Regions from separate parts of the Pseudomonas sp. S1_G07 genome, predicted to be linked through region 3. Evidence: riboswitches for the same ligand, from Rfam matches in the RefSeq annotation. Region 3 holds a riboswitch; each other region holds the start of a gene.

Region 1 (3,270 bases), 370 kb from region 3:
TCATCCTTATCGAGGAACCCGGTCAGCACGTCCACCGGCTGCCCGTTAGGCTTGCCCCCCTCGAATGGTACGAAGATCACCTTGTAGCCACTGTGCGGCTTGCGGTTCCACGAACCGTGCTGGCCAATAAATGCGCCATTGCTGAACGGCGCTGGCAGTTTGCTGCCCTCGGCGAAGGTCAACCCGAGCGAAGCCGTATGCGGGCCTATCGCGTAGTCCGGCGCAATCGCCTTGGCCACCAGGCCCAGGTTCTGCGGGGTGACGCGCACGTCCACGTGTTGCCCGTAATAGCTGAACGGCCAGCCATAGAAGCCGCCGTCCTTGACCGAGGTGATGTAGTCCGGCACCAGGTCGCTGCCGATCTCGTCGCGCTCATTCACCGCCGTCCACAGTTTGCCACTCTGCGGTTCCCAGGCCATGCCATTGGGGTTGCGCAGGCCAGAGGCGAAAATGCGGTGTTGGCCGCTGGCGCGGTCGACCTCCCAGATCGCTGCGCGCCCCTGTTCCGCCTCCATTCCGTTTTCGCCCACGTTGCTGTTGGAGCCCACGCTCACATACAGCTTGCTGCCGTCCTTGCTGGCCACCACGTTTTTCGTCCAGTGATGGTTCAGCGGGCCGCCCGGCAAGTCGACGACCGTGGTGCCTGGGGCTTTGATCGCGGTTTCGCCCGGCTGATACGCAAAGCGCAGCAGCTTGTCCGAGTCGGCCACGTACAGGTCATTGCCGACCAGGGTCATGCCGAACGGCGAATTGAGGTTTTCCAGGAACACCGTGCGCGTTTCGGCGACGCCATCGTGGTCGGCATCGCGCAGCAGGGTAATGCGGTTCGGGCTTGGCACCCCGGCGCCGGCACGCCCCATGACCTTCTCCATAACCCAGCCGCGCACGCCCTTGGCGTCGTCGGGTTTGGGCGGTGCGTTGGTTTCCGCCACCAGCACATCGCCATTGGGCAGCACATACAGCCAGCGCGGGTGGTCGAGGCCCTCAGCGAACGCGGCCACTTGAGTGCCGGCGGCGGCCGTCGGTTTCGCGCCCTCGGGCCAGCCGATGGCCGGCGCGATGTTGACGGTGGGGATCAGCGTCTTGTTCGGCTCCGGCAGTTGGGGCGAAGGCCCGGTGCCCTCGGACACCTGCAAGGTGGAGCTTTCGCCGCAGGCCGTGAGGGTGCCGGCGAGCATGATCAGTAGGGCGAGTCTGGTTTTATGCATGGTGTTCTCCTTAATACCTGTAAGGGTAGAGGAGATCAGCCGTGCGTTGGTTCCAGTGCAAGGCCAGCTTTAATTGACGCTCCACCCCCAACCCACTAACCTTCGCGGCTTGTTCCAGGTGCTCTGTGACCTGTGGGTCGACAGAGTGAAACAGGGAAGCCGGTGAGTGAGCGCACTTATACACAGTGTCGCCGCGATTCCGGCGCTGCCCCCGCAACGGTAAATGAGTCAAAACGCTGCCTTTTGCCACTGTATCGCGTGCGATATGGGAAGGCGCAGCGTGGGCCTGTTCTCTCCAGAACGCCACTCATGAGCCCGGAGACCGGCCTGGCTCATTCAACAGCATCACGGTGGGCGATGCTTGGCTGTCTGTTTTCTCTTTTTCCTGCCCGCCGTTTTTGTCCAGCCCCAACGGAGAGCTGCCATGACCGATACCCCCGACCGCGACGAACGCCATCTGGCGCGCATGCTGCGCAAAAAAGCCGTGATCGACGAGCGCATCGCCAATTCTCCCAACGAGTGCGGTTTGCTGCTGGTGCTGACCGGCAACGGCAAAGGCAAGAGCAGCTCGGCGTTCGGCATGCTTGCCCGCGCCATGGGCCATGGCATGCAGTGTGGCGTGGTGCAGTTCATCAAAGGGCGCAACAGCACCGGCGAAGAGTTGTTCTTCCGACGCTTCCCCGAGCAGGTGCGCTTCCATGTGATGGGCGAGGGCTTCACTTGGGAAACCCAGGACCGCCAGCGCGACATTGCCGCCGCCGAGGCCGCCTGGGCCGTGTCGCGGGCATTGCTGCAAGACCCGAGCGTCGGCCTGGTGGTACTGGATGAACTGAACATCGCACTCAAGCACGGTTACCTCGACCTGGACCAGGTCCTCAGCGACCTGCAAGCCCGGCCGCCGATGCAGCACGTGGTGGTCACCGGCCGTGGGGCCAAGCCTGAACTGATCGAAATGGGCGACACCGTCACCGAAATGGGCATGCTCAAACATGCGTTCCAGGCCGGTATCAAGGCACAGAAGGGCGTCGAACTTTGAATCAGCCCCGTCATTGCCCGGCCGTATTGATCGCCGCACCGGCGTCCGGCCAGGGTAAAACCACCGTCACCGCCGCGCTGGCCCGCTTGCACCGCAACCTGGGGCGCAAGGTGCGCGTGTTCAAATGCGGCCCGGACTTTCTGGACCCGATGATTCACGAGCGCGCCAGCGGTGCGCCGGTGTATCAATTGGACATGTGGATGGTGGGTGAGCAGGAAAGTCGCCGTCTGTTGTGGGAAGCGGCGGGGGAGGCTGACCTGATCCTGATCGAGGGCGTGATGGGGCTGTTCGACGGCACCCCTTCCAGCGCCGACCTGGCACGCCACTTCGGCGTACCGGTGCTGGGCGTAATCGACGGCACCGCCATGGCCCAGACCTTTGGTGCCCTGGCCCTGGGCCTGGCGCGCTATCAGCCGGACTTGCCATTCGCCGGCGTGCTGGCCAACCGCGTCGGTACCCTGCGCCATGCGCAGCTGCTTGAAGGCAGCCTTACCGAGGGCCTGCGCTGGTATGGCGCGTTGTCCCGCGAAACCGGTATCGAATTGCCCAGTCGTCACCTGGGCCTGGTGCAAGCCAGCGAACTGAACGACCTGGACCTGCGCCTGGACGCCGCCGCCCAGGCGCTGGGCAGCAGTTGCGAAGTCGCGCTGCCGCCGCCGGTGACCTTTGTCGCGCCGCAAGTGATCGAGGCCCAGCCGTTGCTCGCCGGCGTGCGCATTGCTGTCGCCCGTGACGAGGCGTTTGCCTTCACCTATGGCGCCAGTCTCGATCTGTTGCGGGCGATGGGGGCTGAGTTGACGTTTTTTTCGCCGATTCATGACCGCCAATTGCCTGACGCCGACAGTCTCTATCTGCCGGGTGGTTACCCGGAATTGCACCATCAGGCGTTGTCGGAAAATACCGCGATGCTCGCGGCCATCCGTGCCCACCACTTGGCCGGCAAGCCGTTGCTCGCCGAGTGTGGCGGTATGCTCTACCTGCTGGACTCGCTCACCGACGTCGACGGCAACCGCGCCCAGTTGCTGG
Region 2 (3,270 bases), 1.4 Mb from region 3:
CCAGTTCCGGCAAGGCAATGTGCATGGCCAGGTCGCGCGGGCCCAAGCCTTGTTCGCTGGCGGCCCAACCAGGCTGGTTGTCCTGGGCGCAAATCGCCTGGATCACCGGGATATTGCGGCGAAACGGCCGCAGATGCGGGGCTTCGGGGCTGGATTGGGCAAAACCGGTGGTGTTCAGGATCACCGCCGCGCCCACCTCATCCAGCAGGTCCTCGACCACCGTCAGGCAGCCAGGCTCTTTCAAGCTGGCCACCGCCAGCGGCAACGGGTTAAGGCCCGCCGCCTGCAAGCGCTGGCAGAACACGTCGATAAACCCGGTATTGGCCGCCTGCAAGTGAGAGCGGTAGAACAACACCGCCGCCACCGGACGGTCGGCATGCCAATCCGCCTGCCAGTCATTAAGGCGGGCATTGGCTTTATGCGGGTGATAAATCGCGGTGCGCGGCAAGGTGTGCGGTTCGGCCCACGGGTAATCGCGCCCCAGGTAACCACTGGCCAGGCAGCGATAGAAATCCAGTGCATTGCCCAAGCCCCCCTGGCGCAGGAACTGCCACAGCCGGTCGCGCGCTTCTGCGCCCACCGTGCTCAGGCCGCTGAGCTCCGGGTCCGGGCGATCATCGCCCGGCACCAGGATCAACGTAACGCCACGCTCGGCCAACGCCACCAGGCGCTCGATGCCGTAGCGCCAATAGCCAATGCCGCCGTGCAGGGAAATCAGGATGACCTTGGCGTGGCGCAGCACCTCGTCCACATACAGGTCGACCGAGGCATGGTTCTGCACCTGCATCGGGTTGGCCAGACGCAGGCTGGGGTAGTCGTCGGGCAACTGCTGGGCCGCTTCGGCGAGCAGCGCCAGGCTGGAGTCGCCGCTGCACAGGATCACCAGCTCGGCGGGGGTTTGCCCAAGGTCGGCAATATTGTCGTCCGCGACGAAACCACCGGGCTGGGTCCTGAGCAGGTGCATGGGTTAAACGCTGAGCGCGGCGCGCAGTTGCGCTTCGAGGCCCGCCGCGTCCAGCGCCTGGCCGATCAGCACCAGGCGCGTGATGCGTGCTTCATCGGCTCCCCAGGCGCGGTCGAAGTGTTTGTCGAAACGCGTGCCCACGCCCTGGATCAGCAGGCGCATCGGTTTGTTCGGGATCGCGGCGAAACCTTTGACGCGCAGGATGCCGTGTTGCACCACCAACTGCGTCAGGGCGTCGAGCAGCAGCGCTTCATCGGCCTGGGGCAGGTCGATGGAAATCGAGTCAAACGCATCGTGATCGTGATCGTCTTCACCTTCATGGTGATGATCGTGATGGCTGTGGCGACCGTCGATATGCTCCTCGGAGCCGGCGCCCAGGCCGATCAGCACCTCCAACGGCAGACGACCGCTGCTGGCCTCGATGATTTTCACCGCCGGCGGCAGCTCCTCGGCAACTTCCAGGCGCACACGGGCCAGGTCTTCGGGGCTGATCAGGTCGGCTTTGTTGAGGATCACCAGGTCGGCGCTGGCCAGTTGGTCGGCGAACAACTCGTGCAACGGCGATTCGTGGTCCAGGTTGGGGTCGAGCTTGCGCTGGGCATCCACTTGATCGGGGAACGCGGCGAAGGTGCCGGCGGCCACGGCCGGGCTGTCGACTACGGTAATCACCGCGTCAACGGTGCAGGCGCTGCGGATTTCCGGCCACTGGAAGGCTTGCACCAGCGGTTTTGGCAGGGCCAGGCCGGAGGTTTCGATGAGGATATGGTCAAGGTCGCCGCGACGCGCCACCAGCTCGCGCATCACCGGAAAGAATTCTTCCTGCACGGTGCAGCACAGGCAGCCGTTGGCCAATTCGTAGACCCGGCCATTGGCTTCTTCCTCGGTGCAACCGATAGAGCACTGCTTGAGGAGATCACCGTCGATGCCCAGTTCGCCGAATTCGTTGACGATCACCGCGATGCGGCGGCCCTGGGCGTTGTCGAGCATATGCCGCAGCAACGTGGTTTTACCCGAGCCGAGAAAGCCGGTAACGATGGTGACGGGAAGTTTGGCCAGTGTTTTCATCGGATGCCCTTGGGGGCGGGCATACGGGACGATAGGCCCTGCGACAGGGCGCAGAAGCGGATTTCGTCACCGGATCACCCCGCCCGGTTGAATTGAAAAATCGCTGACGAGGCAGGTCTCCTGGCTTGGGGCGTGCGGGTCGTGAGACCGGCGCCGGCTGCGCCTTCCCGCCGGTTCAGGCAGTGGCGTGGCAGTCGGATACACCCTTTACAGTTGCGGGGGCAGCCGCGGCTTGAACCGCGTTCCCTTCTTAGCTTCGGCCTGGGCCGAAGAACCTCGAAGGTGCAAGGCTACAGGGGCGCGGTCAATTTGACTACCGTCGCTCTGCATGCTTTCCTACACGCCTTGTTTCGGGTGCCCTTCACAGGGTGAAACGGGAAACCGGTGAGCCATATGCCTGTGGCAAGTCCGGTGCTGCCCCCGCAACGGTAAGCGAGCGAAGCGTCACAGCCACTGTGCTTTTGCATGGGAAGGCGATGCTTTCCGGGCTCAGGTCAAGAGCCCCCTCGCAAGCCCGGAGACCGGCCCGAAAAATCCAGATAACAAACCCGCGGTGGGCGGGCGCTGTTCAGAACTCTGCGTGCCTGGCTCGCGGGGTTTGCATGCGCTCGTTTCGCCCAGAAACCAGAAAGGGACGCGCCATGTCGACCATCAGCAGCACCTCGCCCTCCGCCAGCAGCACCGCCACCCTCAGCCAACGCCTGACCGCCGCCATCGGTGCGTCGATCCTCGGCGCGTGCCTGGTGTATTTCGCCGGTTTCTCGCACATCGAGGCGGTGCACAATGCCGCCCACGATACCCGCCACAGCGCCGCGTTCCCGTGCCACTGAGGCCTGCCGAGATGATCAAGCGCATTGCCCAAACCGCAGGGTTCAGCGGCTTGCTGGCCGCTCTGCTGCTGACTTTGCTGCAAAGCTTCTGGGTGGCCCCGCTGATTCTGCACGCGGAAACCTTTGAACACGCCCCGGCCGCCGCCGAAGTAGCCCATGAACACAGTGCCGGCGCTGCCGCGCACAGCCACGACGCCGAAGCCTGGGAGCCGGAAGACGGTTGGCAGCGCGTGCTGTCCACCACCGGCGGCAACCTGGTGGTGGCGGTGGGTTTTGCGCTGATGCTGGCCGGCCTCTACACCCTGCGCGCGCCCACCCGCACCGCCCAGGGCCTGCTGTGGGGCCTGGCCGGTTACGCAACCTTTGTGCTCGCCCCCACCCTGGGCCTGCCACCCGAGCTGCCGGGCACTG
Region 3 (3,270 bases):
TTTGGCATGTGACTACGTCCGGGTGACCGCTTCAGGATAGTCCTGCTGTCGGTGCATGGACTAAATTGTCATGAAGCTATGTTGCAGTCGTGTTTATTTCCAGGCCCGCAAGGAGCATCCCATGCCAGCACGCAAAGCCAATATCGACCTGTCGCACCGCCCCCGGCTCGCCGATCTGCACCCGTTGGTCGCGGCCAGCCCCACACTGTTGGAAGCCCGCGCGGGCGGCCCACGGGTGACCCCGGCGCAAGCGCTGGAGGGCCGGCAGGGCTACGCAGAAGACTTCCTCAGCCGCTTCGTGGTGCCGTGGCCCACCGTGAGCGAGACGCTGGCGGATGACATGCAACCAGGGCGCCTGGACTACACGCACTTCTCGGTCACCATGTCTCGCTCCCGACGACTGGCGCTCTATGTGGGCGTCAATATCGATGGCGGCCAGCACGAGGACATTCTGCGCAGCAGCGACACCTGGGCCTACGATGGCCGCCTGCCGATCAGCGCGCAGGTGGGCGAAGAGCTCTATGCGAGCAATGGTCTGGATCGCGGCCACCTGGTGCGGCGCCAGGACCCCAACTGGGGCGACGCGGCGGCCATCGCCAACGCCGACACCTTCCACTTCACCAACTGCTCGCCACAGATGAGCGGCTTCAACCAAAAGACCTGGCTCGAACTCGAGGACTACATCCTCAACAACACCCAGCGCTGGAAAGCCCGGGCCACGGTGTTCAGCGGCCCGGTGTTCGCCGACGACGACCGTGTCTACCGGGGCGTCAAAATCCCCAAGGCGTTCTGGAAGGTGGTGGCTTACCTCAGCGACGACGGCAAGCCCAGCGCCAGTGCCTACATGATCGACCAGAGCCGCGAGCTGGGTCAGCTTGACCTGATGTTCGGCCAGCTCAGGACGTATCGGCGCAGTGTGATCCAGATCGAACAATTGACCGGCATCCGCTTCGCCAACCTGGCCGATTACGATGGTTTCAGCAACGAAGAACGCGCCACTGGCACCCGGATTGAAGCGCTGATCCAGGGGCCTGGGGACATTCGTCTGTGAACCGACGGGCCTTGGGCTACTTCGCCAGGGCCTAATCGACTACCATACCGCCGCCGGTTCCCGTAAGGGACTAACAGGGAATTCGAAGCGCCGCACGCGGCGCCAAGCGAAACTGCCCCCGCAACTGTAGGTGCCGAGCCTGCTCCCCACTGCCACTGGACGCTGTCCGGGAAGGCCGGAGCAAGGCGACGACGCATCAGTCAGGAGACCTGCCGGCCCAGCACAATCACCAACCGGCGGGGTGTCCGGGAAGGACATTCTCGCCTGCCCGATCGGCAGCGTTCGAGGGCGTATTTCCGAACCGTACCTCCCCTGTTTCACGTACGGTTCAAACGGAGATCGCCCCATGCTGCCACGCGTTACCGCCCTGATCACCGGCCTGGGTTTCTGCGCCCTGGCCCAAGCGGCGCCCACTCATTACCCGCTGACGATCGAGAACTGCGGCAGCACCCTCACCTTTCAACACGCGCCCTCGCGCAGCGTGACCATCGGCCAGGCCGCCACCGAAATGCTCTATGCCCTGGGCGTGGGCGACACCGTGGTCGGCACTTCGCTGTGGTTCAACAGCGTGCTGGCGCCGTTCAAGGCGCAGAACGATAAAATCGAGCGCCTGGCCAATAACGAACCGAGCTTCGAGGCGGTGATCGCCAAGCGCCCGCAACTGGTGGCCGCCGAGCTGGAGTGGGTGGTGGGCCCGCAAGGCGTGGTCGGCACCCGCGAACAGTTTCACGAGCTGAAGATCCCCACCTACGTGCTGCCCTCCGATTGCGAAGGCAAGGACAACCTGGTGGGCGCCGACGGTACGCGCCTGGAGCCGTTCCGCATCGAGGCGATCTACAAAAGCATCGACCAGTTGGCGCAGGTTTTCGATGTCCAGGATCGCGGCCAACAGTTGAACGATGAGCTCAAGGCGCGCCTGGCCAAGTCCATCGCTACCGCACGCAGCAAAGGCCTCAAGCACGCCAGTGCGCTGGTGTGGTTCTCCAGTTCCGAGATGGCCAGCGACCCGTACGTGGCCGGGCACAAGGGCATTCCCGAATTCATGCTGCAGACCCTCGGCCTGCACAACGTGGTGCAGTCCGATGAGGAATGGCCCGCGGTCGGCTGGGAAACCATCGCCAAGGCCAACCCCACTTTCCTGATCATCGCGCGCATGGACCGCCGTCGCTACCCGGCCGACGATCACGAAAAGAAACTTGCGTTCCTGCGCAGCGACCCGGTGACCCGTAACATGGATGCCGTGAAGAACAACCGCATCATCATCCTCGACGCCCTGGCGCTGCAGGCCAGCCTGCGCACGTTCGATGGCCTTGAACAACTGGCCGGCGCCATCGACGGCTACGACCTGTCCAAATGATCCGCACCCTACTCGCCCTCGCGCTGCTCCTGGTTGCCGTACTTGCCGGCGTGGCCATCGGTGAAACCACTATCGAGCCACACGTGGTGTTGCAGGTGCTCGCCAATAAACTCTGGGCCGCCGGCTACGTACTGGACCCCATCGACGAAGGCGTGGTGTGGAACTACCGCCTGACCCGCGCCCTGGTCGCCGCCGCCTGCGGGGCGGGGCTGGCCACCTGCGGGGTGATTTTGCAGTCGTTGCTGCGCAACCCGTTGGCCGACCCGTACCTGCTGGGCATCAGCGCCGGGGCCTCGACCGGCGCGGTATTGGTGGCGTTGCTGGGCGTGGGCGGCGGGCTGATTTCGTTGTCGGCGGGTGCCTTCGTCGGTGCCATGGCGGCGTTTGCCCTGGTGATTCTGCTCACGCGGGCCAGCGGCACCGGCCAGATCATCCTCGCGGGTATTGCCGGCTCACAGCTGTTCAATGCCCTCACCGCGTTCCTGATCACCAAATCGGCCAGCTCTGAACAGGCGCGCGGCATCCTGTTCTGGCTACTGGGTAACCTCAGCGGCGTGCGCTGGCCGTCGGTGTGGCTGGCGGTGCCAGTGGCGGTCGCGGGGCTGGCGGTGTGCCTGTGGCATCGCCGCGCGCTGGATGCGTTCACCTTCGGCAGCGACTCGGCGGCGTCCCTCGGCATCCCGGTGCGCCGCGTGCAGTTTCTGCTGGTGGGCTGCGCGGCGCTGGTGACAGCGGTGATGGTGTCGATTGTCGGCTCCATCGGCTTTGTCGGCCTGGTGATCCCCCACGCCGTGCGCCTGTTGCTCGGCACCGGGCATTCGCGCCTGTTGCCGGCCAGTGCACTGGGCGGTGCATTGTTTTT

Evidence for each region. A riboswitch is a leader RNA that binds a small molecule or an ion and turns the genes downstream of it on or off. The one in region 3 is predicted to bind cobalamin.
Region 1: linked by a shared signal. The riboswitch ahead of cobO (cob(I)yrinic acid a,c-diamide adenosyltransferase) and the one ahead of AB4O05_RS22820 (ABC transporter substrate-binding protein) in region 3 are both predicted to bind cobalamin.
Region 2: linked by a shared signal. The riboswitch ahead of cobW (cobalamin biosynthesis protein CobW) and the one ahead of AB4O05_RS22820 (ABC transporter substrate-binding protein) in region 3 are both predicted to bind cobalamin.

Annotation. Positions count from the first base shown of each region.
Region 1 is NZ_CP162778.1:5,391,270-5,394,539, reverse strand. It holds gene AB4O05_RS24525 (PQQ-dependent sugar dehydrogenase) at 1-1,208, opposite strand, end outside; cobalamin riboswitch at 1,308-1,553, shown strand; gene cobO (cob(I)yrinic acid a,c-diamide adenosyltransferase) at 1,633-2,244, shown strand; gene AB4O05_RS24515 (cobyrinate a,c-diamide synthase) at 2,241-3,270, shown strand, end outside.
Region 2 is NZ_CP162778.1:3,647,017-3,650,286, reverse strand. It holds gene cobN (cobaltochelatase subunit CobN) at 1-964, opposite strand, end outside; gene cobW (cobalamin biosynthesis protein CobW) at 968-2,029, opposite strand; cobalamin riboswitch at 2,123-2,323, opposite strand; cobalamin riboswitch at 2,365-2,573, shown strand; gene AB4O05_RS16775 (CbtB domain-containing protein) at 2,671-2,859, shown strand; gene AB4O05_RS16770 (CbtA family protein) at 2,871-3,270, shown strand, end outside.
Region 3 is NZ_CP162778.1:5,016,758-5,020,027, forward strand. It holds gene AB4O05_RS22815 (DNA/RNA non-specific endonuclease) at 122-1,051, shown strand; cobalamin riboswitch at 1,089-1,282, shown strand; gene AB4O05_RS22820 (ABC transporter substrate-binding protein) at 1,398-2,408, shown strand; gene AB4O05_RS22825 (FecCD family ABC transporter permease) at 2,405-3,270, shown strand, end outside.